Regions from separate parts of the Pseudoneobacillus rhizolycopersici genome, predicted to be linked through region 1. Evidence: riboswitches for the same ligand, from Rfam matches in the RefSeq annotation. Region 1 holds a riboswitch; each other region holds the start of a gene.
The links. Region 1 has a riboswitch for S-adenosylmethionine ahead of ACX9YW_RS15605 (ABC transporter permease). Riboswitches for the same ligand answer to the same signal wherever they lie in the genome.
Positions count from the first base shown of each region.

Region 2: it holds a riboswitch for S-adenosylmethionine, as region 1 does, so the genes downstream of both, metX (homoserine O-acetyltransferase MetX) here and ACX9YW_RS15605 (ABC transporter permease) in region 1, are expected to answer to the same signal.
Region 3: it holds a riboswitch for S-adenosylmethionine, as region 1 does, so the genes downstream of both, ACX9YW_RS18810 (methionine ABC transporter ATP-binding protein) here and ACX9YW_RS15605 (ABC transporter permease) in region 1, are expected to answer to the same signal.

Region 1 covers NZ_JBTOOE010000016.1:32,145-43,201, reverse strand. Annotated here, with positions in the region: gene ACX9YW_RS15620 (ABC transporter ATP-binding protein) at 1-823, opposite strand, end outside; gene ACX9YW_RS15615 (ABC transporter ATP-binding protein) at 826-1,839, opposite strand; gene ACX9YW_RS15610 (ABC transporter permease) at 1,853-2,800, opposite strand; gene ACX9YW_RS15605 (ABC transporter permease) at 2,800-3,732, opposite strand; SAM riboswitch class I at 3,915-4,019, opposite strand; SAM riboswitch class I at 4,144-4,251, opposite strand; gene ACX9YW_RS15600 (XdhC family protein) at 4,539-5,531, shown strand; gene ACX9YW_RS15595 (NTP transferase domain-containing protein) at 5,532-6,158, shown strand; gene ACX9YW_RS15590 (DUF5661 family protein) at 6,165-6,731, opposite strand; gene ACX9YW_RS15585 (M4 family metallopeptidase) at 6,954-8,624, opposite strand; gene ACX9YW_RS15580 (DUF3189 family protein) at 9,043-9,558, opposite strand; gene ACX9YW_RS15575 (hypothetical protein) at 9,555-9,839, opposite strand; gene ACX9YW_RS15570 (response regulator) at 9,981-10,601, opposite strand; gene ACX9YW_RS15565 (sensor histidine kinase) at 10,582-11,057, opposite strand, start outside.
Region 2 covers NZ_JBTOOE010000003.1:286,034-297,090, reverse strand. Annotated here, with positions in the region: gene ACX9YW_RS05820 (CoA transferase subunit A) at 1-181, opposite strand, end outside; gene ACX9YW_RS05815 (GntP family permease) at 224-1,660, opposite strand; gene ACX9YW_RS05810 (glycosyl hydrolase family 18 protein) at 2,056-3,330, opposite strand; SAM riboswitch class I at 3,492-3,603, shown strand; gene metX (homoserine O-acetyltransferase MetX) at 3,673-4,749, shown strand; partial or broken gene ACX9YW_RS05800 (O-acetylhomoserine aminocarboxypropyltransferase/cysteine synthase family protein) at 5,142-6,434, shown strand; gene ACX9YW_RS05795 (GGDEF domain-containing protein) at 6,571-7,524, opposite strand; gene ACX9YW_RS05790 (EAL domain-containing protein) at 7,582-8,418, opposite strand; gene ACX9YW_RS05785 (methyltransferase) at 8,616-9,221, opposite strand; gene ACX9YW_RS05780 (hypothetical protein) at 9,264-9,683, opposite strand; gene ACX9YW_RS05775 (hypothetical protein) at 9,683-9,952, opposite strand; gene ACX9YW_RS05770 (ABC transporter ATP-binding protein) at 9,949-10,845, opposite strand; gene ACX9YW_RS05765 (GntR family transcriptional regulator) at 10,842-11,057, opposite strand, start outside.
Region 3 covers NZ_JBTOOE010000024.1:580-11,636, forward strand. Annotated here, with positions in the region: gene ACX9YW_RS18805 (MFS transporter) at 1-853, shown strand, start outside; SAM riboswitch class I at 1,032-1,140, shown strand; gene ACX9YW_RS18810 (methionine ABC transporter ATP-binding protein) at 1,218-2,243, shown strand; gene ACX9YW_RS18815 (methionine ABC transporter permease) at 2,236-2,904, shown strand; gene ACX9YW_RS18820 (MetQ/NlpA family ABC transporter substrate-binding protein) at 2,920-3,759, shown strand; gene sufC (Fe-S cluster assembly ATPase SufC) at 4,065-4,850, shown strand; gene sufD (Fe-S cluster assembly protein SufD) at 4,870-6,180, shown strand; gene ACX9YW_RS18835 (cysteine desulfurase) at 6,180-7,409, shown strand; gene sufU (Fe-S cluster assembly sulfur transfer protein SufU) at 7,399-7,836, shown strand; gene sufB (Fe-S cluster assembly protein SufB) at 8,006-9,403, shown strand; gene ACX9YW_RS18850 (DUF421 domain-containing protein) at 9,835-10,377, shown strand; gene ACX9YW_RS18855 (DUF72 domain-containing protein) at 10,503-11,057, shown strand, end outside.

The DNA of each region.
Region 1 (11,057 bases):
TAGGTGGATCACCCGAAAGCACAATTCGTTCCCGTGTCCCCCTTAATTTCGGTTCCGTAACTGGAATGGCCGATAATAACGCATGTGTGTAGGGATGAAGTGGATCTTGGAACAATGTATCACTCGTGGTGAGCTCCACCAATTTCCCCATATACATCACACCGATACGATCACTAATGTGTTTGACCATCGCTAAATCGTGGGCAATGAATAAATAAGTAAGCTCCTGTTCCTTTTGCAGGTCTTCGAGAAGATTAATCACCTGTGCCTGTATTGAAACATCTAGCGCCGAAATCGGCTCATCTGCTACGATAAAGGAAGGGTTAAGTGCCAATGCCCTTGCAATTCCGATTCTTTGGCGTTGCCCCCCACTAAATTCATGAGGAAATCGCTTCGCATGGTCAGCATGTAAACCAACCTTTTCAAGCAATTCAACGACTCTCTCTTTTCTCTCCTTTCCTTTTAAAAGCTTATACGCATCAATCCCTTCAGCAATAATGTCGCCAACTTTCATTCTTGGGTTGAGAGAGGCTGTTGGATCCTGAAAAATCATTTGCATTTGCCTACTCAGCTCTTTTTTCTTTTTTCCGTTAAGATTTGAAGTATTTTCGCCGTTAAAAAGCACATTCCCAGAGGTCGTTTCATAAAGACCGACAATTGTTCGTCCAAGCGTAGACTTCCCACTGCCACTCTCCCCGACTAATCCGAGCGTTTCTCCTTTTCGAATCGCAAAGGAAATTCCATCAACCGATTTCACGGTTTTTTTGGCGCCGATTTTAAAATGCTTTTTGACTTCCTGGACCTCTAACACATATTCAGACAATGTTACTCCCTCCCTGCTGCGATCAATTCTTCAGTTTTTGGTGCTCTGGAATCATTTAGCCAGCAACGAGCCTGATGATGTTCCGAGAACACTTCACTCCCCGGCATATGTTCGAGACAAACTTCCATCGTATAAGGACAACGGGCTGCAAATGGGCATCCTTTAGGAGGGTCAAAAAGATCAGGTGGAGAGCCTTCAATCGGAATCAATCTTTCCTTCTCACTACTTTCTAACTTTGGCACTGAATTTAATAAGCCCCAGGTATAAGGATGTTTCGGGCTTTCAAATATCTCTTCCACCCTTCCACTCTCAACGACCACACCTGCATACATAACAGCTACTCGGTCCGCCACCTCGGCAACGACACCTAAATCATGGGTGATAAGCATAATTGATGTGTTTCTTTCTTCCTGTAGCTTTTTTAATAAATCTAAAATCTGTGCCTGAATCGTCACGTCCAATGCCGTCGTCGGTTCATCCGCAATAATCAGTTCAGGATTGCAGGCTAACGCAATCGCAATCACTACCCTTTGCCTCATACCACCACTAAACTCATGAGGATACTGGGAATAACGACTGAGTGCATCCGATATTCCAACAAGTTTTAGCAACTCAATTGTTTTTTGTTTGGCCTCTTTCTTTGACAACTTTTGATTTCTAATTAAGACTTCATCAATTTGACTGCCAACTTTCATCGTTGGATTAAGAGATGTCATCGGATCTTGGAACACCATTCCAATCTCAGATCCACGGATATTCCTAAAATCCTTCTTGTTAAACTTCGTTAAGTCCTGCCCTTTAAAAAGAATCCTGCCCTCTTTCACTCGTCCATGTGGGGAAGGAACCATCCCCATGATTGCCTGTGCCGTTACACTTTTGCCACATCCGCTTTCCCCTACAACAGCAAGTGTTTCCCCACTCTTAACATGAAAAGAAACACCTCTTAAGGCATGGATTTCACCGCTTGATACTCGGAAAGATACCTTTAAATCTTCTACTTCCAATAAATGACTCAATCAACAAACCTCCTTACTTATTGGATTTAGGGTCAAGTGCGTCCTGCAAACCGTCTCCAAAAGCATTAAATGCAAACATCGTTAGTGAAATCATTAGTCCTGGAAAAAATAATCTCCACCACTGACCACTGAGAATAACTCCTAAAGAATCATTTGCCATCGTTCCCCAACTGGCTGTAGGTGCTTGGACACCCAATCCAAGAAAGCTTAGAAACGACTCTGCAAAAATTGCCGAAGGGATCGTAAACGTTAAATTAACAATGATAATCCCCATCATATTCGGCAGTAGGTGCCTGATTATTATTTTTGCATGCGAGGTTCCGAGCTTTTCTGCGGCTAAGACAAATTCCTGTTGTTTTAATTGAAGGATTTGCCCACGGACAATTCTAGCCATCCCCACCCAACCGGTTATCGATAATGCGATAATCATCGTAGTAAGTCCCGGTTTCATCATGACCATCAATAAAATGACGACAAGTAAATACGGAATTCCATACAAGACTTCAACAATTCTCATTAAGAAATAATCTATTCGGTCTCCTGTCTTTCCGCGACCCGCCATGTAACCGGAGACTCCACCTACAAAAACACCAATAATTAAATCGATCATTGCAGCTGCAAAGCCAATCACTAAAGAGATTCTAGCCCCAGCCCACGTTCTCGCCCATACATCTCTTCCAAGATCATCGGTTCCAAACCAATGCTCACTGGAAAGCGGTAAATTCCCCTGTGTTAAATTCTGTTTGCTTGGGCTATGTGGGACCATATGTGGTCCGAAAATCGATAAAAGAATAATCACCGCTAAGAGAATAAAACCGAAAACAGCCATTTTGTTTTTGATAACTTTCCGGATGACTTCCTTACTGTAGCTCTCGTATGGCCTTCCGATTTTATCGCTTTGTAAGTTTTCTTTATTCGCTGGCCGAAAAAGATGATCTAAATTAGTTTGTGGTTGGCTCATTAGGAGTCACCTCCGCTTGCGATTTTAATACGTGGATCGATAACTCGATACAGTAGATCAATAACAAATAAAGTAACGATTAAAATAGCACTATAGAAAATCGTGGTACCTAGAATAACTGGATAATCACGGTTAAAAATACTATCCACAAAATACTTCCCGATTCCTGGAATCGCAAATATTTTTTCAATCACAAACGTTCCGGTTATCACTGCCGCAAACAATGGACCAATGAATGATATCACCGGAATTAACGCATTTCTCAAGCCATGTTTGATAACGATTTCCCAAGTATGAAGACCTTTTGCCTCAGCTGTTTTAATAAAATTTTGATTAAGAATATCAATCATGCTCGCCCGGACAAACCGAGTAATAATCGCAATCGGACTGACTGCTAAAGCAATGGTTGGCAAAATCGAGTGACTCCATGTTCCCCAAGCAGCTACGGGTAAAAGTCCCCATTCAACAGCGAAGTACTTGATTAATAGGGGAGCCAGTATAAAGCTTGGAAGGGATATTCCGATGATGGCAATAAACATCGACGCATAATCCAATAGGCGGTTATGATTTAAGGCCCCGATAACCCCTAGACCAATCCCCACTACAATCGCAATAATAAGAGATTGAATTCCTAATAAAGCAGAGGGTCCAAAACCATCGGCAATGAGAGTGTTGACATCTCTCGTTTTGGATTGAATGGATGGACCAAGATCCAATTGCACGAGATTCTTTAAATAGAGAAAATATTGGATCGGTAACGGTTTATCCAGATTATATTTCTCTCTCATATTCTGGACAATTTCCTCCGGCAAAGATTTTGCATCGGTTGCAAATGGATCTCCCGGAATCATATGCATAATCACAAAAGTTAAGGTGACAATGATCCATAATGTGACAATCATCGTAAAAAGTCGCTTAAGTAGGTATGACATATTACGAAATCTTCCTCCTTTTCCAAAATCATATGTATTTTTAAACAATCAAAAACACCTAGTTAACATATCGTTTTACTTAGTTTTAGAGTTTAGCAGTGCTATTTGACTCTACGAACCCCCGTAAAAAAGAAAAAGCCTCACAACCATAGATAAGTTGAGAGGTTTTACATACAAACTCTAACTTATCTCTCGGGACTACATTCCCGTGGAATTGGCACAGTGTTCAACAGAACCCGCTGCCGAGGTTTCATAGGGCCATATCCCTCCACCTCTCTGGATAAGAAAATATTATGAAGTTATTCTAGTAAAATTTCGGACGAACAATAGTCACATGTACCTATTCGAAACTAATAAAAACAAAAAATCCTCTTCATAGAAAAGAAGAGGATTGATAAACTGAATCAGCTCTTCTCATCTGCCAGACAAACGTATGTCTGAAGGAATTGGCACAGTATTCATCAGAACCTGTTGCCGAGGTTTCGCAGGGCCATGTCCCTCCACCTCTCTGGATAAGAAAGTAATTATGGAATTTTCAGAAGTTAAATAATTGTCTAGCTAAGAATAACGCATGGTAAGATTTTAGTCAACCGAAATATATTAAAATATTTTATTTTTTATTTACCTCCCTAAAAAAACTGCCCATTTCCCCCTGGACCCTATATCCTCAAAGCCTTCCTCACCTATTAGGTTATGGAAATTCAAAAGATAAGCGCCCCAAAAAATTCCCTTTCTACCATTGCATTTTTTCCATTATTCTTTCATAAATTCTAAATTGAAGAGTTGAGCTACATAGGAAACCAAATATGTTTCTCATTGGAGTTGAAACTGATATGCTAACCTTTTTTAAAATTTTAGAAGCCATTCAACATTCAACAGAAAAGAGCATTCTGGCAACTATTATTCATATCTATGGCTCAGCATACTTAAGAGAAGGGACATCCATGCTTATCATGGAAAATGGTGAGAGGGTTGGAATGGTCTCTCCGGGTTGTCTAGAAGAGGATCTTTTTTTGCGGAGTAAAGATTTATTCTTATCAACCTGTCCGCAAATTGTCACTTATGATTTAAGCAGTGACGATGACTATGGCTGGGGGCAAGGAATGGGTTGTAATGGAGTGATAAAAATTCTGTTGGAACCTATCACCGAACAATTAAGAGCAGATTTACTTTATTTAAAGAGCTCATTAGAAAAGGGATTCTCAGTACTTCATGAAAAGGAATTTTCAGATGACTTCGCCTTCCAAAAATCTACATTTCAAATTTATAAGGACCCAAAAAAACCGAGCATTATTAACCATTTTCGGCCAAGTAGGGAAGGATATAAATATACCTATCTTTTTACGCCACCTCCACGGATTCTCCTATTCGGCGCTGGCGAAGACGCAAAACCATTAGTATCATTAGCCTCAAAAATTGGTTTCAACGTAACACTTTGTGATTGGAGACCTGGACTTTGCAACGAATCCCATTTTCCTTCCGCCAATGAATTCATCATAGGAACCCCACTGCAAATCATCCATTCCTGCCGCATTTCAAAAAATGATTTCATCGTTATTATGAGTCACAATTTTTTAAAGGATCAAGAATTCCTCATAGAACTAATAAATTATCAAGTCCGGTACATCGGTATTTTAGGCTCAACTCAAAGAACGAATCGTCTATTAGGTGAGAGAGTTTGTCATAAAAATTTATTTTTCCCAATTGGACTTCCAATCGGTGCAAAAGGTTCCGAAGAAATAGCCGTCAGTATCATGGCTCAAGTCATTCAACAATTTAGAAAGGGGAACGAAGAGTGAATGATGCTTAAACAAAACAATATAGTCGGAATTTTTTTGGCAGCCGGCAAGAGTACTCGAATGGGCAAGAGTAAATTACTTCTTCCGTTAGGAAACGAAGCATTAGGTACACATGCATTACACACAGCCCTTGGATCCAACCTTTCGCATATCGTTGTTGTGGCAAGAGATGATGACCAATCACTTAACCATTGGCAATCCTTTTTAACAGAGAAAGTAACAGTTGTCTCTTGCTCTGACTCGGTAAAAGGCCTCTCCTATTCTCTTAATTACGGGATTAGTGTCGCAAATTCATCATTGGCTCCAGATGGGGCAATGATTCTTCTTGCGGACCAACCGTTTATTCCCAAAAAGTTAATCAACCAACTCATTGATGTGTTCAATAAAGAAGAAATATTATATGTTGCATCTAGTTATAAAGATATTATTTGCCCCCCTGTTCTGATTGGAAAACCCCTTTTCCCCCTTTTAAAACAATTAAAGAGGGACGAAGGTGTTAAAAAACTTTTAACAGATTATCCCTCCATTAAAGGAAAGGTGATTCAAAATGAATCCCAAGAGCTATTTATAGATATTGATACAATGGAAGATTATGAGGCTGTTCTAACAAAATTCAATCTCCACTAATTCAAGTTATTTTTCATTAACATTTCTTTTTTTCCAATAGGCTTTAGCTTGTTCCTCAAGCACGGTTAACCTTTTATAATAATCAGGAAACTCATTAAGATGAGCCAAAGCAATTTTTCCAGTTAAAATAGGGTCATCTCCAGTAACATTTGTTTGACTATTTATTTTTCCATGCTCCAATTCGATATTAACTCCCGTCCAGAACTCGTTTAAATCAAATTTACTTTTCGTAAAGTCAATTCCTAAAAGTAATGCGATTGCTGCAGCTTCCTCTTTTGAGAAGCTTTTTTCTCGTCCTAGAGAGTCAAAGTTCCTCTTATGATCATTAGATTCTTTATATAATATTATCCATTGTTCATACAATCTTGCAGCTGCATAATAATCTTCATCATTCACCTCAGGATTCTTTTCTAACTTTTGCAATAAATTACGGCATGATTGTTCCCAATCATCTAGACTTTTTAAATCGAAAAGTTTTGAGAATCTAGGTTTCATATTTACCCAATGAGAATATATATGATTACACCATTTTAGCAAGTCTTTACGGTAATCATTTTCTTTTACTATTTCCATAAAACATTCACTCTCCTTGTGAAGTTGTTCTATTAGTCGTGCCGACAATTGCATTCTATGTTACTAATATGTCCTATTTAAAGATATATACCTATTTATATAGGCTCATAATAAATAGTATTCTAGAACTCACGACAAAGCATCCCTCAAACTCTAAGTCTGAGGGATGCTAAAACACTTCAAATATTCATATTAATTCTATTGATAAGCAACCCGAATTAATTAGTAAATACCGACAGAATCAAATCCTGAATGAACTGCTGCCACTTCCTTGCTGCCTTCACCATAAATATCGATTGCTGATTGAACAATCGCCTGACGAGCGTCGCTGAAATTGGAATTTGCTGTTAGATAAACCGTTAAAGCACGATAGTATATTTTCCCCAGCTTTTCCCTTCCAATTTCTTGACCAATCAAGTATGCTGCATGATTTGGAATGGAGGAGTTCACATGGACTCCGCCGTTGTCAACTGAAGTTGGCATATGATAAAATTCATCCATATGGTCTGGATAGACTCCACCATTTGTACTATAGGCCCTTCTTTGCTCATTGCTGACAATCACACTGTTAGGATTACTGAGGCTGCGCAATACTGTTATACCGTTAGCCTTAGCCTCAGGTGCCATAATATCCTCGCCCATTTCCCAATCACTATCATCAACTAATGCACCAAAAACGTCAGCAAAAGATTCGTTTAGCGCACCAGGTTGATTTCGATATACCAAGTTTGCTGAGTGTGTGATGACACCATGCGTCATTTCGTGGGCAGCAACATCAAGACCAGCCGATAGAGAGATCATGAATTTACCGTCACCATCACCATAGGTCATCCAACGCCCATTCCATGATGCATTGTTGTAATCTTTACCATAGTGAACTCTAGAAATAATAGCCATACCTTCCCCATCAAGAGAATTGCGACCATGTTCTTTTAGAAAATACTCATAAACCTTTTCGGAATTATAGTGTGCATCTACAAGCGCTCGATCATAATCGCCGATAAATGCAGCAGAATTCCCAACATAAACGGTATCGTTACTGGAAGTACTATCATTTTTTGCATCATATGTTATGATTCCTCCAAGGTTTTCATGAGAGTAATCGGCTAATGCAAACTTAGTTCCGGAATTCGGTGATTTTACTTGGGAAATATGTAATTCCCTGTGATGACCATGTACTCCTTTACCGGAACCCTTTTGCGTTTTCATTTCTTCCGCATGCATTAGGCCATTATACTTATCAATCACTTCTCCTGTTTTGGCATCCACAAAAACAAACCAGTTACCCGGTTCATCCCCCATAAAGTTTACATTTACTTTATAAGCTGTAAGGTTCTCTCCTTCATAAGGAAGTATGACAAGCTCAGTAGTTGGTTCATAGGTCAGCTCTTCTGGCGCGTTGACAGAAGATAATGCCTCCTTTAGTGCATCATCGCTGCTTAAGGATGTAGTGGTATCAACTACATCAAAATCAGTAATCGTCTGATTCATTCTTCCGTTAACTGATACTACTTCATTATTTTCATTAAAGTGGACAATAATTTCGGACCCTTCAACGTTCACTCCATTTACCGACTGATTAAAGCGGACGTGGGTCATACCCAATTCATCTTTCATGACTTTTTTCACCTTAAGGTTTTTCTCTGGATTTTTTAATCCTAATTTTCCTTGGTTTTTATTTAAGTAATTTAATGCATCGGTAGCAGTGCTAGAAGAAAATTTCACCGCAAACCGCTCCTTCACAAATAAAGGCACGTTTGCTTTTTCATTCCACTCCTTGAAAGCTTGTCCATTACTTACCAAACTCGAATTATCCGGTTTCGCAAAAACAGGGATAGACCCCACCAACATCATTGAAGACAGAACTACAGGTACAATAAACTTTTTCTTCATTATTCCATTCCTCCTATCTATTAAGTCCACTTCATTATAGAGTTTCATAGAATTAATTTCATGAATAATTTGAATTATTTGAAATATCTATAAAAAGTGAACAAATTAGCCTATTTAATCGATTGATACAGGTATAAAACCCTATTATCACAAGGCTACTGGCATGAAAAAGACCCTGATTTCGCAAAAATCTTTTGCGAAATCAGGGTCTTTTTCGAAAGTATAGGAAGATAGGTTTTTACAATAACACTATGGTTTCATTGTTTCCTTTATTCAAGATTTTTTCACTAGTTCTTTTAATTGATAAACCAACATTTCTATTCAATCAAACGATTGATTTAATCAAACGTTTGATTGAATTCACTCATAGTAAAATAGTAAAAACAGGATATCATCACTTGTATTTAGTTTTGGTACTCTATGCCTGATATTTTTTATTATCAATTGAAATAACCCTTGTTTCTGTGGATTGTCTTGCCATGTTCTTCGTTTCTTCCACCAGTTGGGCAATATGTTTACAGCATTTTTGTGCCCCTATGACAAGCAAGGGAACACCAATAAAATCAAGTCCAAGCCCTCTAGAAAAGAATCCACCTAAAGTCATAGGCAGTGGCACGACAGGTGATGTATTGGAAAAGATAATTTTCTCATTAAATTGATAGCCATTAACCATTATTTCACTAAAATGAACAAGAGAGGGGACCACTAGTTTGGAGGAGCGTCTTCCAAGTGTATAGACACGATTTCCCGCATCATCCTCACCATGGAAAATAAAATTTCCAGCATCTTTTTTTGATAATTTATTAAAATAGGGTACAGATAGGATCGTGTCCCTGTCTGGAATTTTTTCAGAATCATTTAGAATGTTTAAATGATAAGCAGCAGCTAATGATGTTGTATGTGTACCGCCAAAGTCATGATAGATAAAAATCATATATTTAGCTGCCCCCTATAAGCCTTTATTTGCGTTTTTAAAGATGCGTATAAACCAACTGCAGCATTTCCGTAGAAAAAACCCATAAAGAATCCTGCCCAAAGATTATGACGATGGGCAAAAAAAATCGAAATAATTAATCCAATTCCATTCGCTACTCCTGGTACCAAAGGTTTTGCTACCGGAAATAGTTTTTTTATGATTTGTGTAAGGATTACCACCAATGGAACAGCAATAACCGCATCCCAAAAGTTTGTATGGATAATTGGAAAAGCCTCCATTTTCCCACCTTCATTTTCTGTAAAGAAGTATAACTCTTTTATATCTTGCTTCATTCTGAAAAAAATAGTCCGAAAAGAGTAAATTATTTTTTTGCCCCTATCCTTTCCTACAATCGATTCCATCTTAGAGCTGTTATCGAATTAAAATTCTTTTAAATAATAGATTGCCAGCTGGGTTCGGTCTCTTAATTGGAGCTTTTCGAGTAGTCCAGTTACATAGTTTCTAACCGTCCCTTCGCTTAAGAACAATTTACTGGCAATTTCTTTGTTAGAGAGGCCTTCGGATACTAGTTGAAGGATTTCCATTTCTCTTGCTGAAATATTTAAATCTTTGGGCGGCTTTTTCTTGTCTGAGAGCATCGCCGATAATGAATGAGCGACTTCTTTTTCGAAAACAATATTTCCTTTTCCGACAGCCCGTAAGCTCTCAATGATGCTATCAGATGGCTGATTTTTTAAAATATAGCCCTCCGCGCCGCTTCTGACGGCATCCTTAATGTATTCATCATCTTTAAAGGTTGTTAAGATAACGATTTTGATATTGCTGTTATATTGTTTAATGAGCCCTGTTCCCTTCACACCATCGACTACCGGCATACGTATATCCATAAGGACGAGGTCAGGATCAAGTGATTTACAAAGTTCCAATGCTTCTTGACCATTTGATGCCGTACCGACTACCTCGAAATCATCCTCTAATTCAATGAGAATTTTCAGTCCTTCACGGATTAATGCATCATCATCAACGATTAATAGTTTCAAAGACTTTGCTCCCTTCTTCTCTTGGAATCATACAAACAATTAAAAAGCCATCCTTTGCCGAGATGGAAGTCGTGCCCCCCACATTTCGCACCCTTTCCTTCATCCCACTTAAACCAAGCCCTTCCTTAATCGAGCCACAGCCGACCCCATTATCTTTTATGAATAATCTTGTGTATTCGTTCGTTACATCGACATTGACGGTGACTCTAGTGGCACCTGAATAACGGGCTGTATTGGTTAGTGCCTCTTTGATATTAGTGCTGATCAACTCCAGATGACTTGGCGGTACCGTGTTAAAGTTACCGCTAAGCTTTAAGTCGACAGGACAATAGGTAAATTGCTTGATAATATTTTCAATATACTCAACACCAAGAGTTTCACGTGGTTTAATATTGTGGACAGTGTTCCTGAGTAATTCTAATGATTTCGCTAATCCAGTTATCGAATTTTGCACAA
Region 2 (11,057 bases), on a different contig from region 1:
AATCATCGACACCACAGTTATTGCTTACGATTGTTAGATCTTTAACGCCTTTTTCCCGTAGGGCCAGGATGGCTTTTTCAGGTATCCCACAAAGTCCAAAACCACCAACGATTAATGTCGCTCCATCTTGAATCCCATTAATGGCGTCCTCAAACGAATACAAAACTTTTCCTTTAGCCACTTCGATCCCCCCGTTTTGTTTTTTTGAAAGAATGCTAGATGATTAAACAATTCCTAAAAGTGTATACAACGCAATAATAAAGAAGACGGCTACTGTTTTAATAATGGTAATCGCAAAAATATCCCGGTAGGATTGCTTATGAGTTAATCCGGTTACCGCCAATAAGGTAATAACGGCACCGTTATGCGGAAGTGTATCCATCCCCCCAGATGCCATCGAAATGACGCGGTGCATAACTTCCGGTGGAATATTGGCTGCGGTTATCGCTTTATTATAGGTTTCAGACATCGCACTTAGGGCAATTCCCATCCCACCTGATGCCGAACCTGTAATACCTGCTAGGGTAGTGGTGGTCACAGCTCCATTAACTAATGGGTTCGTAAAGGTCCCACCGATACCACTTTTAATTAAAGCAAATCCAGGAAGGGCAGCAATGACTCCACCAAACCCGTATTCAGCCGCGGTATTCATCGTCGCTAATAGCGAACCACCAATACTGGTATTAAGACCTTCTTTAAAGTTTTGCATCGTGCGAGCCCAATTGTATAAAAGGGTAGAAACAATCCCAACAATCAAGGCCATTTCCACTGCCCAAATCCCAACAAAAGCGGTCACATCGACCACTCCTAATGCATCCAAGCCTACTTTGGTAAAATCAAAGCCATTTGGATACCATTTTGGAATCGCTGTAACAAAGAGTTTATTGGTTACACCTACTAGAATCAGTGGAACAAAAGCAAGAATTTGACGCATTAACGGTTGCTCGGTTGAAAGATTGGTAGGAACCTCGTCCTTACCTGCTACAGCCTCAGCAGTAGCAGCTGTTTCTGCACCAAATCCAAAGTAACCTTCTCCCGCTTTTTCAGCTTTTTTACGACGAGATTCTAAATAAATTAGACCAACAATAAGGACAAAGATCCCGCCCAAAATCCCTAAAACAGGTGCCGCATAAATATCTGTTTTAAAGAAAGAAGTTGGAATAACGTTTTGAATTTGCGGTGTACCAGGAAGAGCATCCATGGTAAACGTGAATGCCCCAAGTGCGATCGTTCCAGGAATAAGTCGTTTTGGAATATCTGCTTGTCTAAATAATTGCGCCGCAAATGGGTAAATCGCAAATACAGCGACGAATAAACTTACACCGCTATACGTTAAGATGGCTCCTAATAGAACAATCGATAACATTGCTCTTTTTGTTCCAAGAGAACGAACGATAGTCTTGGCAATCGATTCTGCCAACCCTGACATTTCAACAACCTTACCAAAAATAGCCCCTAATAAAAAGACAGGAAAATAGTTCTTAATAAAGCCGACCATTTTATCCATAAACACGCCTGAAAAAAACGGCAGCACATGACTTGGTTCTGTTAATAACACAGCAAAAAGTGCACAAATCGGCGCAAATAAAATAACTGAAAATCCTCTGTAAGCAACAAACATTAAAAGTCCAAGTGCCAATAAAATGACGATTAAATCCATGAAAATCCCCCTATGAATTTGATTTCTCCATACCCTTTTTCTTTGCCCTATGTTACTCGTAAGCGTTTACAATTTAAACCAAAAACCCCCAATCGTGAAATTTGATTCCACCAACCTTAATTGCAAATACCGTGCCAACGTAATTTTATATTCTAAATCATCAGAAAATATAGTCTCTTCCATTAACACTACCTATCTAGTAATTAAATTTTACCATCCAATTCCGCAATCACGGAAAACATCTAAACTACCATTCCGCATTAACGGAAAATTCCGCCTTTCCGGAACCCACTTTAACACTTTAAAGCATGTGGGGACTGTCCCCACATGCTTTAAAGTGTTAAAGGATTAATTGTCGAAATGGCAAAGCGAACAGTAACTGGCACTGTTCGCTTTCAACGTATTGGTAGCAAAATCGTCACATTGTTCCTCAAATATGCCCAATTTTGTGGGGCCGGCAAACTTATTTGCCAAAAGGTGACCCCAGACAATTGATATCGATCAACCAACTGGTACAATTCGGTGTAACTTCTAATATCCTCAAACCAGACGACATGCTCCATTTCTCCCTGCCAATAACGGTACCATGGCGCCTTACTGATATCGTCAAATTGAATTGAATACCAATTTGCTATAGCTTGATTTTGGGCAGCAAGAACGGATAATGACTTCGTTGTATTGGATGGAACCTCTTTATCATAACCATAGAGAGGTGCGGCAATTTGCAGTTTACCTGCAGGAATTTGCGTGAGAGAATATTGAACCACTTGTTCCAGCCAGTTAATGGGTGAGATCGGATCAGGCGGGCCTCCTGGGTAGCCATAGTCCATTGTCATGACGGCAACAAGGTCACAAGCTCTAGCAATCCCAGCATAATCATAGGCACCGATAATGCGATTAGTTGGAATATCTTCTGTTTTGGCATGAACATTCACATGTAAAATAAGCTCGCCTAATGATTTTTTTAAATCCGTTAAAAAAACAATAAAATCCTTACGCCTTGGTGGCGGGATAAATTCAAAGTCTATACTTACACCACCATATCCTCCTTGCTTAGCAAGATGCACTAAACTCGTCACCAAATTAGTTCGATATTCCGGATTCTCTAGTACTCTTCCGATTAACTCGGCGCTAAAATTTTCGCCTGTAAAGTTTTGAATCATTAATAACGGCATAACATTTCGTTGATTGCTTCTATCAACCAATGGTTGATCTTCTACCATCTTATAGGCCCACCCTTGTTCAGTCATGGAATATGCCACAATCGCTAAATAGGTCAGCTCACTAGAGAGTGAATCTAGTGTTGCCAAATTAGCATTGACTGCTGATGGAACGATAAAACCTAATGTCGTCATTGCTAATTTCAAAGGGGATGGTATAAGAATGTTTTGGCCGATGTAAAGCTGGTTAGGTGTGATTCCCGGATTGGCCATTAGGATTAGGGATTCTTCTGTCCCATATTGTTGGGCCAATTTCCATATGGCATCGCCTAGTTTTATTCTATAAGAGCGAATCGGCAGGCTGTTGTCGGGAATATATAAAGCAAGACCGGGTACAATGGAATCGGCAGACGGCAAACCATTTAATTCCACAATCGTTTGAACCGGAACACCATACAACATTGAAACGTTCCCCAACGTATCACCCGCACCAACAATATATACAGCCATTAAATCACGCCCCCCTTTATTTCATCATATTAATGGTGCCAGGCACCGATACATCAATTTTTGGAAAATTCATAAAAAGTGTTTGACAGATGATTTCCAAAGGTGTTATAGTCGGATTCATAGTTAGGTAATTGTGTTTGTTATTTGTGAATTGAATAGTTTTCTTATCCAGAGTGGTGGAGGGACCGGCCCGATGATACCCAGCAACCGATTTTCATTTTTATGAAAACACGGTGCCAATTCCTGCAGAGCTTATGCTCTGACAGATAAGAAGAGTTGCTGTGTGTATTCCACCCTCTTCTTAGGAAGAGGGTTTTTATTTTTTATAAGGGAGGAGGCAATATGCATCCGGAGTTGCAGCAAGAATATGGCGTCATTGATATTGGTGATTTTAAAACCGAAAGTGATGTAACGATTAAGAATGTGCAGATTGCCTACGAACGAGTTGGTGATCCCTCTACCCCAATCATTCTGGTTTGTCATGCCCTAACTGGAAATCAGTATTCCGTTGGAACTACAGAGGAACCAGGCTGGTGGTCGGGATTGATTGGCCCAGGAAAGCCGATCGATTCTCGCAAATGGCAAGTCATAACGATGAATGTTCTAGGGGGCTGTAATGGATCGACTGGGCCACTGAGTCTTAATCCAAGCAGTCTGCCTTATCGGGCACATTTTCCGTTTATCTCCGTTAGGGATATTGTCAACAGTCACTACTTTGCCTTACAAAAGCTAGGGATTGAAAAGGTGCACGCGATTATTGGCGGTTCCTTAGGAGGAATGCAAGTGCTGGAATGGGGCATTCTCTATCCTCACTTCGCAAACCTGCTTTTTCCACTCGCAACCGCCCCGTTTATGAGTGATTTTGGAATGACCTATAATGCCATTGCCCGTTTTGCCATCTTAAATGACCCTGAATGGCAAGGAGGAAATTACAAGGCAAATCCACAAACAGGGCTTAGTGTGGCCAGAATGCTCGGGATGATTTCCTACCGTTCCCCAGAGTTGTTTAATCAACGATTTAACCGGGAGCAGAGGGAAAGCTGGGGAATATCGCATCAGGAGATTGCCTATCAAGTAGATTCCTATTTGCAGTATCAAGGCAAAAAATTTTTAAAAAGATTTGATACAAATAGCTATCTATACCTACTTAAGGCAATGGATCACCACGATATTGGCAGAGATCGCGGTGGCTGGCAGGAGGCTATATCGGCCATTAAAGCGAAGGTGATTGCGTTTAGTTTCAAAGAAGATATTATCTATTCTGCTGACTTATTAGCATCAGTCATACATGAATGTAAAAAAAATTACACCCCAGCTTGCCATTACGAAGTCGACACGATCTTTGGGCACGACGGATTTCTCGTTGAGTTTGAAAAATGGGGACATCTGATAAAGGAGGAGTTAAATGAAACCCATTAAGCTTTTAGCTTCGCCCGATATCGTTATCGTTTTTGAAGCCATTGTCGGTATCGAATCTAACCATACTTACATTAGATAATTTTTAGTAAAAAGCTCTTACTTAGACAAAAACTTCTTAGCAACAGAGTCACTTTATTAAAAACAGAAACGTTCAATCATGTTGAGGGATTTTTATTACAAGGAAGGGAAAATGACATTCTCTTATTCTTGGAGTCTCTTCAACAAGACTTCCTAACTGTTTACCCAGTTTCCCCTACAGGATTACCTATATACACAAAACCATACACACCAGTACTTGAACAATCCATCACGAACTAACTTCACCTAGAACGAGAACGGAATGCCTGCATGATCAAAATAAAACGATGAATCTAATAAGGAGTGTTATTAAGATGACCAATCAAAACCTATCGTATCAATTAGAGACATTATTACTTCACGGAGGACAGGAGCCAGATCCAACGACAGGCTCACGAGCTGTACCCATCTATCAAACTTCTTCATATGTATTTCAAAACACCGACCACGCCCAACGGCTATTTGCTCTAGAAGAGCTCGGCAATATTTATTCTCGCATAGGTAATCCGACGGTCGATGTGTTCGAGAAGCGAATCGCGTTGTTAGAAGGTGGAGTTGGAGCCGTTGCAACATCTTCCGGCCAGGCTGCCATCACGTTAGCGATTCTGAATCTCGCTCATGCTGGCGATGAAATTGTTGCGGCAGCCAATCTGTACGGCGGAACCTACAATCTATTTGCGAACACGCTTCCGAAGTATGGGGTGAAGGTCCATTTTGTTGACTCCTCTGATCCGGAAAACTTCCGAAAAGCGATTACACCGAAGACGAAAGCGGTTTTTGCTGAGATTATAGGGAATCCAAGCCTGCTTGTTCTTGATATTGAGGCGGTTGCGAATATCGCTCATGAGGCGGGAATTCCACTCATCGTGGATAACACTTTTGCTTCGCCGGCTCTTTGTCAACCGATTCAGTGGGGGGCCGATATTGTCATTCATTCGGCGACGAAATGGATTGGCGGTCACGGTACATCCATCGGGGGAGTCGTCGTTGATGGCGGAAAGTTTAATTTTAATAGTGAGAAGTTCCCTGGATTTATTGAGCCAGACCCTAGCTATAACGGTATTCGTTATGCGTCCGACTTTGGCTCCTTAGCCTATATCATTAAATTACGCGTTCAGCTAATGAGAGACTTTGGTTCCTGCTTAAGTCCATTTAACGCCTTTTTATTACTTCAGGGCTTAGAAACGCTTTCTCTTCGCATGGAAAGACATACGAAAAATGCCTTGGAGATTGCTCAATATTTAGTGAATCATCCAGCTGTAGAATGGGTTTCCTACCCGGGCCTAGCTTCCCACCCATCTAACCGCTTAGCGAAAAAATATTTAAAAGACGGAGACGGGGCTGTCGTCGTATTTGGAATCAAAGGTGGTCGTGAGGCAGGAAAAACCTTTATTGATTCCTTGTCATTATGGTCTCACTTAGCAAATGTTGGAGACGCTCGCTCCCTTGTCATCCATCCTGCTTCCACCACTCATCAACAGTTAAGCAGTGAACAATTAAAGAAAACCGGTGTGACGGAAGAACTAGTAAGACTGTCCGTTGGGCTTGAATCGATTAAAGATTTAACCGATGATTTAAACCAGGCTCTCACAAAAGCAAGTGGAATATTATCACGCTAGAAACCTTAGGAAAAATGAGGACGAAGTTCCAAGTGCAGTAATAGTCAAACTGCCATCTTTCAAATGTCCATAAAAAGCCTTTAATGGGCATTTTAGCCCCATTTTTTCACTAGAACAGATTATTTCATGAAATTGAATGAACAACATCCAAATAACAGCTACCAACCTTTCTTTTACAAAGCTTTTTCATTTCAGTAGCCTGGTTAATAATTTCTTCCGTAGTTGTAAAGGGTTGAAATTGATTCGATATAACGGCAATAGATATGCTTAGGAGCGGAATTTTACGTTTCTCTCCTAAGCGATCCTCTGCCAAAACATATTTTTGAGCGAGATGTTCTTGGGTATAGACGGTTTGTACCATACTATCAAAATCACGAATGATAGAACGACATAAGTGGGAGTAATCATGATGATAAAGGATCGCCAAAAAGTCATCGCCACCGATATGTCCTAAGAAACCATTCCTTTTCATGATGGCATTTTTTAACAACGTTGCCGTGGCTTGAATGACTTGGTCCCCTTTTGCGAAGCCGTAGATGTCATTATAAGTTTTAAAATAATCGATATCAAAATAGAGGACAGTAAATGTATCTCGAGAAAGACTTTCAGACATTTTTTCATGGATTAACCGATTTCCGGGCAACCCTGTTAAAGGATTTAGAAAACTGGCAAATTGGGATTGTACTTCTGCAAATTTCATTAAAAGGCGGCTAATACTAACGGCACCAGCATATAATCCGGATTCGGTCACAATTACATAATCATACAATTCTGCTTCATCTCTACTCATGGCTTTTTTGCTTACTTCAATAATGGAAGTGGAATAATCAACTGCCAAAATATTCGTATTCATTAATAGCTGAATGGATTTATCAATGTACAAATTGTATCCGTATAAGGTGCCTAGTTTTTGATAAAAATTGGTTCTGGTAATGAGTCCAATCGGAACCTTATTTTCCACCACTACCACTCCGGAGCACTTTCTATCATGTTTGAATAGTTCATTGATTTGCTGATTATTAGCATCGGGACCGAACGTGGGAACAAATTCAGCAATCTCTCCGATTAAACCTGTCATTTAGATACCCTCCTTAAACGAAAACATCCAAGCAACGTATTTTGGATACCTCCCAGATTAGATCGAAATAGTTTGGGATGGCCTACCTAGTGCGTATCCTTGACCAAAATGCATTCCTTCATTTTTCAAATACTCTAAATCCTCGATATGCTCAATTCCTTCGGCAATAACAGACGTATTGGACTCCAGCGCAAAATTAAGGAGCAGGCTAACCATTTTTTGTTGTGCCTCATTAGAAACAATATTATGGATGAGCGATCGGTCTAGTTTAATAAACTCCGGTCGAAAGTGGACAAGTGTTTTTAAACTGTTATACCCGGTCCCGGCATCATCAATGGCAATTCGAAAACCCTGTGAACGGTAGTTTTTAAGTACCTTTTCAAACATTTCAAAGTCATTGACCGCTTTTTTCTCGGTTAATTCAAATACAATCTGGCTTGGCTTTAAACCGAACTCTTGTAAAAGCTGAATGGTTTCGCCAGGACGATAATTCGTATCGATGAGCACTTCCGAATGAATATTCATAAAAAGTAATTTCTCGCATTCACTCGGAGCTGCTTTAATATTAGTAGAAAAATTCTTTAATGATGTGTTCCGACAAAATAGTTCAAATAAAAAAACGAGATTCGTCCCCCCGATGAAATCATAAAATTGATCTGTGGATGGAAATAACTTTGAAAATGGGGGCCGATTTAATGCTTCGTAGCCGATGGTCTCCTCCGTCTTTAGATCAATGACCGGCTGAAAGTATGTAGATAGCTTATTATTTTTCATAATTTTAATTAGTTCATTATATCTCCATAAATCCTCTATACCGCTTTTTCTTTTCTTTATGGCAAAGTTAATATAGGAAAAGAGCTCCCTCATATAAATACTTTTGCTGGTACTATTCATTTTGGACTCCCTTTAGCGTATTTAAGAAATACCACTATATTATTATAATTAAAGCATTTTAAGAGATTGTTAAAATTATGTAAAACTCTATTACAACCACCCCTTTAGCACTTTAAAGCATGTGGGGACTGTCCCCACATGCTTTAAAATGCTAAAGTTTCTATTCGTGACCTTGATTAACAGTACATGTTTGTATGTTAGGGTAGTCGATAAATCAAAAATCGTTCATTTGTGTTGTGTTCATAAAGCCCTTCTAATTGTACCTCTTTAACTAGTTCAAACGACGTTTGATTTTCTAAATAGTAAATATAATCCTCTGATGGATAATATAAAATCACATCGATCTCTCGTTTGTACTGTTCCACCGACCTCATGATATTGTTCAACACATTCATAAAAATCTGAACCGAAAATGGATTAAAGAAATAAAATCGATTGTCGACAGGGTTTATTTGATAATTTTCTGCCAAACAACAATAGAAGGAAATCTTGCCGTCAATTTCTTTCATTTTCTTCATATAGCTTCTTTGATTGTCAATTGCCTGTAGATAAAACTCTTCATTCATTTCGATTCCCACAACAGAGGCTTTAAACTGATGGTGTATGAAGAAGTTTAATCTTCCTTTCCCACAGCCAAAGTCAACTACATGGTCATTGCTATTAAAACCGTATTGAAGAAATAGCTGCTCTAACGCACTGTAGGGTGTTGGCTCATAGCGGTGATAATGAAATGACCTATGAAAGCCTTGTTGCTCTTCAATTGTATGAATATTCAATTTTTCATCGTAGTCTTGTTCCTTCACACGTTATCCCTCTATCACAATTGGTTATTTTTTCATAAAAATTTAAACGGTTGCTCGTCTTAACAAAATATACGGAAGACCTATTAATAACAAACCAGGAAGGATGAGCCAATAGGCAATTTCGACTGCCGTATGATGGGCAAACCATTGAAAGATATTCATCCACACTCCATAATAACTTAATAGGAGGGCTATGACACTCGTAATGAGTAGGAAGGCAACAGCAGTGATAATAAGACCTCTAGCTCCAAAACGACGAGCTATACTGGCTGTTACGAAGCCGAAAAAAAACAGATTAATAAATAAAATAATATAAACTGTTAATTGTTCCAAAACGGATCCATCGTTTAAATATGGAAAGTGGAAAAAGTGGAATCGTCCTCCCCATCCGTCTGTTGCATTTTCAATGACAGAAAATGCGACAAGGATAGCGCCGAATAATAGATGAACCAAAAAACCCATTATCGCGGTCCCCAAGAAATAATCTGTTCTGTTCTTCTTACCGACATTCCGATGGCATAAGGAAAGGTTTGTGTGACAACAATAATGCCCATGACAAGCATATATACAAAGATATAGGAGATCCCACCTGTATAAAACTTTTCATCGTTAGAAATAAACAGGCTGACGATAAAATTTAGAATAAAAACGGATGTGAGAATAATCGTCGGAATGAAAAACCACGCCCATTTATCTCTTAGATACATTTTTAATACACCATTTATATTCATTTGTCCATCGCTCCTTTTTGCAAAGATTCACCTTTTGTGAGATGCACAACTAATTGCTGTAAGGAAACAGGTGATATTTCAAGCCCGCTCGAGGCTGCAAGACTGGTCTCCACATGCTTCTCGCTTTGAATGACTGTAGCTGACAGCAAACCGCCAAAAGGCTCACGATGAATAACTTCCTTACCACTTATAAATGCTTCAACCTTTGTTTTTTGGCCGGTTACAGTATAGGCCATTCCACGTAAATTCTCGGCCTCTTCATTAATCATGAGCCGACCTTTATCCACAACCATAATATGCTCTAGCAAGTTGCTAACCTCATCAATTAAATGAGTAGATAGAATGACAGTACGCGGGTAATTTAAATAACCCTCCATTAACCTGTTATAAAATAGTTCTCGTGAAACGGCATCAAGTCCCAAATACGGTTCATCAAAAATGGTCAGCGGCGCCCTACTTGCAAGGCCAATCACAATCCCAACTGCAGAGTGCATACCCCTAGATAATTTCTTTGCTTTTCTGTTTAAAGGGAGATTAAACTCTTTCACTAAGATTTGCGCATACTCCTCATCCCAGTTCGGAAATAAAGACTTTGACACTTTTAAAATATCATTTACATTAAAATTATCTGGATATTTTTGCCCTTCTTTGATAAAACAAATTCGACTTAATACGTTTCTATTTTCATCGGGATTCTCACCAAAAACTAATAATTCACCACCGCTCGGGAATAACTGAGCTGTGATTAATTTCATTAACGTGGTTTTCCCTGCTCCGTTTCTTCCTAGCAAACCGTAAATTTTATTTTCTTCCATCGTAAAACTTACATCATTTATCGCCTTGAATTCCCCGAATGATTTATCCAGCTGTCTTACCTCAACGACCTTCTTCATGCCTTTTCATCTCCTCTCCGAACCATATCCGTCAATTGTTCAACTGTTATCCCTAATTTCTTTGCCTCATGGATCATTGTGATGACATATTCTTCAAAGAACTGTTCCTTCCGTTTGTTAATCACCTTTTCTCGCGCTCCCTCTGATACAAACATTCCTATCCCCCGCTTCTTATATAAAATCCCTTCATCCACTAACAAATTGACACCTTT
Region 3 (11,057 bases), on a different contig from region 1:
TTCAAATGAAAATCAACGTGTACATCTTTTTAGTATTCAATTTGCTGTCAGTACAGCTGCAAACGTGATTGGAAATATTTTAGGCGGGACCTTAACCGACTTATTCTCATTTGGCTTTTCAGAGGTAGAAAGTATTCGCTATACCCTGCTTATCGGGGCTGTTTTTATGATTATTGGGATAATTCCAATGACAAAATTTAAAGAAAAACCTAGAACAAACCACTTAAAAGTTAATAAAACCAACCAGCTCCAAACAAAAAATAAATATACAATGATTATCCTCTTTGCCATTCCGGCTATGTTAATTGGATTTGGGGCAGGACTCGTTATCCCTTATTTAAATTTATATTTTGCTGATCGATTTTCAGCTTCTAATACGATGATTGGTTTTATCATTTCTTTAGGTCAAGCAGCCACCGCGATTGCCATTATCATCGGTCCGTGGATTGTAAAAAAAGTTGGACAGGTGCGAGCCGTTGTGTTATTACAACTATTATCACTACCATTTTTATTATTAACAGCTTACACAGACCATCTGTGGCTAGCAGCATTAGGATTCTTATTTCGGCAAGCATTAATGAATGCCGGTAACCCAATACAATCATCACTCATGATGTCGATGGTCGATGACTCCGTCAAGGGATTAGCGAATTCTGTTAATCAGATGGTATTCAACTTAGGTTGGGCGTTAATGGGTCCTGTTTCGACAGGAATTGTCATCAAATACGGTACCTACTGGGGCTATGCGACAGTTTTTACGATTACTGCCACTTTATATTTAATCGGTTCCGTGTATTACTATGTCGTTTTTCGTAAAATGGATGGCGAAAGAACACTAAAGACTGCCTCCTGATTTTGACATATTTCTCGGGAAATGTTTATTGATGACGAGATTTGCCACCTAAATATTACCACAAAAATAGTAACGAAAAAGATATTGACGCATTATTTTATCCGTGTTACGATATCAAACGTACTTACGAAATCACTTAAACGCTTTAACGTGTTAATTAAATATAGAATTTGGTTTGCTCTTATCAAGAGAGGTGGAGGGAAGTGCCCGATGAAGCCCGGCAACCGTCAATGACAATCATTGAAATGGTGCCAATTCACACAAAGCTAAGCTTTGGGAGATGAGAGAAAGGATCGTACTATTATGCCTTTCTGTCATTTTTTATGCAGAAAGGCTTTTTATTTGTCAAAAAAGAGGTGAAATCATGATTAGTATCAAAAATGTCCAAAAAATTTATTCATCGAAACACGGAAAAGTAAAGGCCGTGGATGATGTCAATCTTGAAATAAATCAAGGCGAAATATTTGGAGTCATCGGATATAGTGGTGCTGGAAAAAGTACGCTTATCAGAATGCTTAATGGCCTAGAGATCCCAACGAACGGTACAGTCACAGTCGCCAATCGTCTTGTTTCTAAAATTAAGGGTGCGGAGTTAAGAAAAGCGCGTCAAGAAATCAGTATGATTTTCCAACATTTTAACTTACTCTGGTCAAGAACAGTTCGTGAAAACATTGCTTTTCCGTTAGAAATTGCCGGGGTAAAAAAATCCGAGCGGATTAAACGAGTTGATCAACTAATAAAATTAGTTGGTCTTGAGGGCAGAGAAAATGCTTACCCTTCGGAATTAAGTGGTGGGCAAAAGCAGAGAGTTGGGATTGCCCGCGCATTGGCAAACAATCCGAAGGTCCTTCTATGTGATGAGGCGACATCAGCCTTGGACCCGCAAACAACTGATAGCATATTAGATTTACTTGTTGATATCAATAAGCGCTTAGGACTAACAATTGTTTTAATCACCCATGAAATGCATGTCATTCAGAAAATTTGCCATCGGGTTGCGGTTATGGAGGGCGGAAAAACTGTCGAAATCGGACCGGTTTTGGATGTATTTAAAAATCCGCAGCAGCCGATTACAAAACGATTTGTCCAACAAGTAACTGAACCAGAAGAAACGAAAGAAACAGCAGAGCATTTGCTCCAACGTTTCCCTGAAGGGAAAATTGTTCAATTGACTTTTGTTGGTGAATCGACCGAGCAGCCGCTCATAACTGAACTAATTAGACATCACAATGTGACGGTCAATATTTTACAAGGGAAAATTAATCAAACCCAAAATGGTTCATACGGGACATTGTTTATTCACATAGATGGTGAAGGGAACGAAATCACAAAGGCCATCGATTATATTCGCTCAAAATTGGTGGGCGTGGAGGTGGTTACCAATGATTGAGAATTTCTTTCCAAACGTAAACTGGGATAAAATGTGGCAGGCAACCAATGAAACCTTATATATGACAGGTATTTCGGTGTTGGCAACCTTTATCCTCGGAATAATACTCGGGCTACTGTTATTTTTAACGTCAAAGGGAAGTATTTGGGAAAATAAGCCGATCAATACACTGATTAGTGCCGTTGTAAATATATTCAGATCCATACCATTCATTATTCTAATCGTGTTATTAATTCCATTTACGAAGCTAATACTCGGGACGATGATTGGTGAAGATGCTGCTTTGCCTGCATTAATTATTGGTGCAGCTCCATTTTATGCAAGAATGGTTGAAATTGGATTAAGAGAGATAGATAAAGGTGTTATTGAAGCAGCGAAATCAATGGGGGCCAAAACGAGCACAATCATTTTTAAGGTACTACTTCCGGAATCGATGCCGGCGCTTGTATCAGGGATTACGGTAACAGCCATATCCCTAGTAGGATTCACGGCAATGGCTGGTGTAATTGGTGCAGGTGGCTTAGGGAATTTAGCCTACCTGGAAGGCTTTCAACGCAGTCGTTTTGATGTCACTTTAATGGCTACCATCATTATTTTAATCATAGTTTTTATTATTCAGTTCATCGGTGATTTTATCACTTCTAAATTAGATAAACGATAAAGGAGAGAAAGAAAAATGAAAAAATGGTTTAGCTTAGTATTAATGTTAGTATTGTCAGTTGCCCTGGCTGCCTGTGGAACTTCTGAAGAAAAATCAGAAGGCAAGAATGGGACTGCAGGAACAAAGAAACTAGTCGTAGGTGCTTCAAACGTACCACATGCGGAAATTTTAGAAGAAGCAAAGCCGCTGTTAGCTGAAAAAGGTATTGATTTAGAAATCGTCACTTTTCAAGATTATGTATTGCCAAACCAAGCTTTAGAATCTGGGGAATTAGATGCAAACTACTTCCAACACATTCCTTATTTAAATGCACAAATTGCTGAGAAGGGTTATGATTTCGTCAATGCCGGTGGAATTCACATTGAACCAATCGGAGTTTATTCACAAAAATATAAGAGTTTAGACGAACTTCCTGATGGCGCTCATATTATTGTTAGTAGCTCAGTTGCGGATCACGGCCGTATTTTAACCATGCTAGAAAAACAAGGTCTAATCACGTTAAAAGAAGGCGTTGAAAAAACGACTGCAACTGTAGAAGATATTGTTGATAATCCAAAAAATATTCAATTTGATGCGGAATATGAAGCAGCATTACTTCCACAAATTTATAACAATGGTGAAGGCGATGCAGTATTAATCAACTCAAACTATGCGATTGATGCTGGATTAAATCCACTTGAAGATTCAATTGCCATCGAGGAAAGCGACTCACCTTATGTGAACGTAATCGCGGTTCGTTCCGGTGATGAAACCAAAGAAGAAATCAAAACATTAATTGATGTGTTACGTTCTGAAGAAATTCAAAACTTCATTTTAGAAAAATACAAAGGTGCAGTTGTACCTGTTAAAGAGTAAACATATAATAAGGAAGAAACTTGGTAACGGACAGACTAATTTTAGTCTGTCCATTTTTTTATTACCATTATAAAAGTATTAGTATATTGGTCCATCTTCTGATACATTAAAGAATGGAGCAAGGAAGAAACTATCTTATGACTTTTTCCTAATAAACTTGATGTAAATCAATGAATTCAAATAAGATTTACATTAACATTATGACCGTAGTGTAAATAATCCCAAATGGTTGCAGTTAGATTCGATTTGTTATAAGATTGTAATGAGAATAAAATGAGAATGAAGAAATTTCGGAGGTATAGATAATGGCAGGGTCAACTTTAACAGTTAAAGATTTACATGTTGAAATCGATGGGAAAGAAATTTTAAAAGGAGTGAACCTTGAGGTTAAGGGTGGAGAAATCCATGCCATCATGGGTCCTAACGGAACTGGTAAATCAACTCTATCTTCAGCTATCATGGGACATCCAAAATATGAAGTCACAAGTGGAAGCGTTAGCTTAGATGATCAAGATGTATTAGAAATGGAAGTAGATGAGCGCGCTCGTGCAGGTCTTTTCTTAGCCATGCAATATCCAAGTGAAATTAATGGTGTTACAAATGCCGATTTCTTACGTTCAGCAATGAATGCCCGTTTAGGCGAAGGTAACGAAATTTCCTTAATGAAATTCATCCGCACAATGGATAAGCAAATGGATTTCTTAGAAATGGACCAAGATATGGCGCAACGCTACCTAAACGAAGGCTTCTCAGGTGGGGAAAAGAAGCGTAACGAAATCCTTCAATTAATGATGTTACAACCAAAAATTGCTATTTTAGACGAAATTGACTCAGGATTAGATATCGATGCTTTAAAAGTTGTTTCTAAAGGAATTAACGAAATGCGCGGCGAAGAGTTTGGTTGTTTAATTATCACTCACTACCAACGCTTACTTGACTATATTACTCCTGATTATGTTCATGTGATGATGCAAGGACGCATTGTGAAATCAGGTGGTCCTGAGCTTGCACAACGCCTAGAAGCAGAAGGTTATGACTGGATTAAGAAGGAACTTGGTATTGAAGACGAAACAGTTGGGCAAGAAGCATAAGCGTTAGGGGGAAATTTTCATGACTACGGAAACAAAATTACCATTTAACGGGGAGTATGTCGCTAATTTCTCTAAAGAAATTGGCGAGCCTGCTTGGTTGAATGAATTAAGAGTTCAGGCCTTAGCTCAAGCTGAACAGCTATCGTTACCAAAGCCTGATAAAACGAAAATTGACAAATGGAACTTCACACAATTTGAAAGCCATGTTGTTAAAAGTGAAGTATATCAATCTTTATCAGAGCTTCCAGAGCAAGTAAAAGTACTAGTTGGCGATAATGCTGCTAACAAGTCACTCTATATCCAACATAATACAACTCCAGCTTACCTGACTCTGTCTGATGAGTTAAAAGAAAATGGTGTTATTTTTACGGATATCTTTACTGCAGCTAAAGAGCACGGGGATTTATTGCAAAAATACTTCATGAAAAATGGAGTAAAAGTAGATGAGCATAAACTAACAGCTTTACACGCTGCTCTTATGAACGGCGGAGTTTTCGTATATGTTCCGAAGAATGTAGAGCTACAAGAACCGGTTCAAGCAATCTTTGTTCATGATGATGCTGCGTTAAATCTGTTTAATCATGTAATTGTCGTGACAGAAGATAATAGTAAAGTGACATATGTAGAAAACTATGTTTCAACTGTAGATTCTGCAAATAGCGTTTTTAATATTATTACAGAAGTAATGGCTGGACCAAACTCTAAAGTTCAATACGGCGCGGTTGATACGTTAGCAAAAGGAATCACCACTTATGTGAACCGTCGCGGTGTTGCAGCAAAAGATGCGCGCATTGAATGGTCTTTAGGTCTTATGAACGACGGTAATACCATTTCCGAAAACGTGACAAACTTAATCGGTGACGGATCGTTTGGTGATACAAAAACGGTTGTTGTGGGTCGAGGCGAGCAGACACAAAACTTTACGACAAGTGTTGTTCATTTTGGAAAACACACAGAAGGCTATATTTTAAAGCATGGCGTTATGAAGGATGCAGCTACTTCGATTTTTAACGGTATCGGTAAAATTGAACACGGTGCGTCAAAATCAAACGCTGAACAAGAATCACGCGTGTTAATGCTTAGTGAAAAAGCACGTGGCGATGCGAACCCAATTTTATTAATTGATGAAGATGATGTAACCGCTGGACATGCCGCCTCAGTCGGTCGTGTTGACCCTATTCAATTATACTATCTAATGAGTAGAGGGATTCCGAAAACAGAAGCAGAACGTCTTGTCATTCACGGATTCCTGGCTCCAGTTGTTAATGCTCTACCAATTGAAGGAGTTAAAGAGCAATTAACAGCTGTTATTGAAAGGAAAGTAAAGTAATGGATATCCTCGATATTCGAAAACAATTTCCGATTTTACATCAAGAAGTAAACGGCCATCCGCTTGTCTACTTGGATAGTGCCGCTACTTCCCAAAAGCCGATTCAAGTCATTGAAGCGTTAGAAAAATATTATCGTGAATATAATTCGAATGTTCATCGCGGCGTACACACTCTTGGCACAAGAGCAACTGATGGTTACGAAGGCGCTCGCGAAAAGGTTCGTAAATTTATTAATGCCAAGTCGACCGAGGAAATTATTTTTACTCGTGGTACGACAACAGCCATTAATACAGTGGCAGCAAGTTACGGTGCTGCGAATCTCCAGGAGGGAGATGAAATTGTCATCTCCCATATGGAGCACCATAGTAATATCATTCCTTGGCAACAAATTGCCAAAAAGACTGGCGCCCAGCTAAAGTATCTTCCACTGCAGGAAGATGGAACGATTTCTTTAGATGATTTTCAAGCAACTATTAATTCCAATACTAAAATTGTATCGATCATGCAGGTTTCCAATGTCCTTGGCGTGATTAATCCGATTAAGGATATTGCGAAAATGGCTCATGAACACGGTGCGATTATGGTTGTCGATGGGGCACAAAGCGCTCCACATATGAAAGTCGATGTCCAAGACTTGGATTGTGATTTCTTGGCTTTTTCTGGCCATAAAATGTGCGGTCCAACGGGAATCGGCGTTCTTTACGGGAAGAAAAGTCTGTTAGAAAAAATGGACCCAATCGAATTTGGCGGTGAAATGATTGACTTTGTTGAGTTATATGATTCAACATGGAAAGAGCTGCCTTGGAAGTTCGAAGGTGGTACTCCAATTATTGCCGGCGCCATTGGATTGGGAGCTGCTATTGATTTCCTTCAGGAGATTGGTTTAGAGCAGATTGCTGAGCATGAGCATAAACTAGCAGCATACGCATTAGAAAAAATGTCCACAATTGAAGGAATTAAGATATTTGGTCCAATGGATCCTTCCAAACGTGCAGGGGTTGTTACCTTCAACTTAAATGATGTCCACCCTCATGATGTGGCAACTGTATTAGATGCAGAAGGCATTGCTGTTCGGGCAGGTCATCACTGTGCACAACCACTTATGAGATGGCTAAAACAATCAGCAACGGCGAGAGCAAGTTTTTACCTGTATAACACGGAAGACGATATTGATAAGCTTGTCAGTGGGCTTGTCAAAACAAAGGAGTACTTCAGCGATGTCTTTTAACAATTTAGATGCCCTATATCGTCAAGTTATTATGGATCACTATAAAAATCCCCGAAACAAAGGTGTGCTCGAAGACGGGAATTTAACGATAAATATGAATAACCCAACTTGTGGAGATCGTATTCAATTAACCATGAATGTTGCTGATGGTATCGTAACGGATGCGAAGTTTGAAGGAGAAGGCTGTTCAATTTCGATGTCTTCCGCTTCGATGATGACCCAAGCCATTAAAGGGAAAAAAATCGAAGATGCTATCAAATTATCAACTATTTTCTCCAACATGATGCAAGGGAAAGAGTATGACGAGGACTTAGACCTTGGTGATATCGAAGCATTGCAGGGTGTTTCCAAGTTCCCGGCAAGAATCAAATGCGCAACCTTAGCCTGGAAAGCGATGGAAAAAGGGCTTAAGGAAGACGAACAATAACAAAACAGGGGTAAGCGGGGTAAGCTGTCCAGCTCCAGCGTCTAGACCCTCGAGGTCATAAGCCAATTCCTGAATGAAGGCAAAAAGCGCCTTCTTTCAGGGCTCGTCTTATGCTTGTCGGGGCTGAGCAAGGCGCTTCCGCTTTTCAAACGAAAGGGAGGACTCGATTATGGCAAAAAAAGCGCCTGAAATCGGTGATTATAAATATGGCTTCGCCGATAAAGATGTTTCGATTTTCCGTTCGAAGCGCGGATTAACGAAAGAAATCGTCGAAGAAATTTCAAAAATGAAGCAAGAGCCACAATGGATGTTAGATTTCCGTTTGAAGTCACTGGATCTATTCTATAGCATGCCAATGCCACAATGGGGCGGCGACCTAAATTCATTAAACTTCGAGGAAATTACTTATTATGTAAAACCATCTGAAAAAACTGAACGTTCTTGGGATGAGGTCCCTGAAGAAATCAAGGCTACCTTTGATAAATTAGGTATTCCTGAAGCAGAACAAAAATATTTAGCAGGGGTTTCTGCACAGTATGAATCTGAGGTTGTTTACCACAACATGCAGGAAGACCTTGAAAATCTTGGTATTGTCTTTAAGGATACGGACTCAGCACTTAAGGAAAACGAAGACATTTTCCGCGAGCACTGGGCAAAGGTAATTCCACCAACAGATAATAAATTTGCTGCATTAAACTCAGCAGTTTGGTCTGGTGGATCGTTTATCTACGTTCCAAAAGGGATCAAGGTTGAAACTCCTTTACAGGCTTACTTCCGTATCAACTCTGAAAACATGGGTCAGTTCGAGCGTACCTTGATTATTGTGGACGAAGGTGCTCATGTACACTATGTAGAAGGCTGTACTGCGCCTGTTTATACAACTAACTCTCTACACTCTGCTGTAGTTGAAATTATTATTAAAAAAGATGCCTATTGCCGTTACACAACGATTCAAAACTGGGCGAACAACGTTTACAACCTAGTTACGAAGCGTGCTGTTTGTGAAGAGAATGCGACAATGGAATGGATTGATGGTAACATCGGTTCCAAATTAACAATGAAGTATCCTGCTGTTATTTTAAAAGGTGAAGGCGCTCGTGGTATGACATTATCAATCGCAATCGCTGGTAAAGGTCAGCACCAGGATGCTGGAGCAAAAATGATACACTTAGCTCCAAACACTTCATCTACGATCGTATCGAAGTCAATTTCTAAGCATGGTGGTAAGGTAACGTACCGTGGTATCGTTCAATTCGGCCGCAAAGCAGACGGTGCTCGTTCTAATATCGAGTGCGATACACTAATTATGGATAACCAATCAACATCAGATACGATTCCGTATAATGAAATCTTAAACGATAACATTTCATTAGAACACGAAGCAAAAGTATCTAAGGTGTCTGAAGAACAATTATTCTACCTAATGAGCCGCGGTATTTCTGAACAAGAAGCAACCGAAATGATCGTTATGGGCTTCATCGAGCCATTTACAAAAGAACTTCCGATGGAATATGCTGTTGAAATGAACAGATTAATCAAGTTCGAGATGGAAGGATCTATTGGATAATAAAATATTTTGTAGAAGGCGAACTTTTAAAGTTCGCCTTCTTTTTTTATTGATTGTGTAAAGAGAAATACTGTTTTCTGCACCTGTTGATTGTAGCGGAAGGCACTCGACTCCTGCGGGATTAGCGGCAAGGGTGAGACCTAGGTAAAATGCTCCTCGAAGAGGGAGCATTTGTACCCCACAGGAGCAAAGCGACGAGGAGGCTCACCTGACGCCCCGCGGAAAGCGAGTGCCTGTAGCGAAAATCAACAAACTAATTTATCATAGCCTTTTGATTTTAGGAACTATACGGAAAACCAGTGACCTGACTAAATATTAGTCTAATATACCAACGATAATTAGAATAATTGAATTGCGGATAGGTCATAATGATACGGAATCAAATTATATGTAGCTTAAGCAGTGAAAGTAATTCTTGATAGGAGGTAGCCATGCAATACATTTGGGAAGCGTTAGCCATTTTATTTACAGGGTTTTGCTTATTAAGAATTGCTGGAAAAAAAACCATATCGCAAATGACAGGGTTAGAAACTATTACCATTTTAGCTATCGCATCAACCACAGGTCATGCCATTTCTGAGACGGGTTTATTAAAAACCATTTTAGCTTTATGTTCATTAGTAGCATTACTTATCTTTATTCAATTTATAGCGATTAAATTTAATATTGTTAAAAGGATTTTCGTTGGAGTACCAACACCAGTAATCAAGGATGGAAAAGTTATAACCCATAATCTAAAAAAACTACGTATAACGGGTGATCAATTAGAAGCGAGATTACGGGAAAAAGGAATATCATCTTTTTCAGATGTAAAAACTGCTTTCATTGAAATATCGGGAGAGATTGGATATGAGTTAATGGAACATGCAAAACCATTAACAATAGGGGAATTTGAAAAAATAATGCAACAATATCAAATTAGTTTTCCTAAAGAACAGCTAAGCGAAAATCAACTAGAAGAAAAGACAAAATAAAGGTTACATATTTATAAAGTGGTAGAACCGTCTAGTAAGTTAGGCGGATTTTTTATATTCTGACAATCAAATTTATGTTAATATAATTAGGATAACGAAATTTCTCATAAATGGAGATACATATCATGATCTACATTGGTACAACCGGTTGGGGTGACCAGGATTTACTTTATCCTGCTGGGACAGCCTTGCGCGATAAACTCCAAGTGTACGCCTCTCATTTTCCAACTGTTGAAGTCGATGCCAGCTTCTATGCGATTCAGCCGCTTCGAAATGCGGAAAAATGGATGAGGGACACTCCTGAGTCGTTTCGATTCGTTGTGAAGGCTTATCAAGGTATGACGGGTCATCTAAGAGGGGAAATCCCTTTTGAAACAAAACAAGTAATGTTTGACGCCTTCAAGGAATCGCTGGAGTCATATCTCAACACGTCCAAACTAGCCATGGTGTTATTTCAATTCCCACCTTGGTTTGATTGTAATAGAGAAAATGTAAACTATCTTAGATTTTGTAAAAATGAAATGGGTGACATCCCTTGCGCTTTAGAGTTTCGCCATCAATCTTGGTTCTTCCCTCAATACCGTGAAAAGACTTTACAATTTATGCGGGAAGAGGACTGGATTCATAGTATTTGTGACGAACCTCAGGTTGGGCTAGGGTCAATCCCGACTGTATTAGAG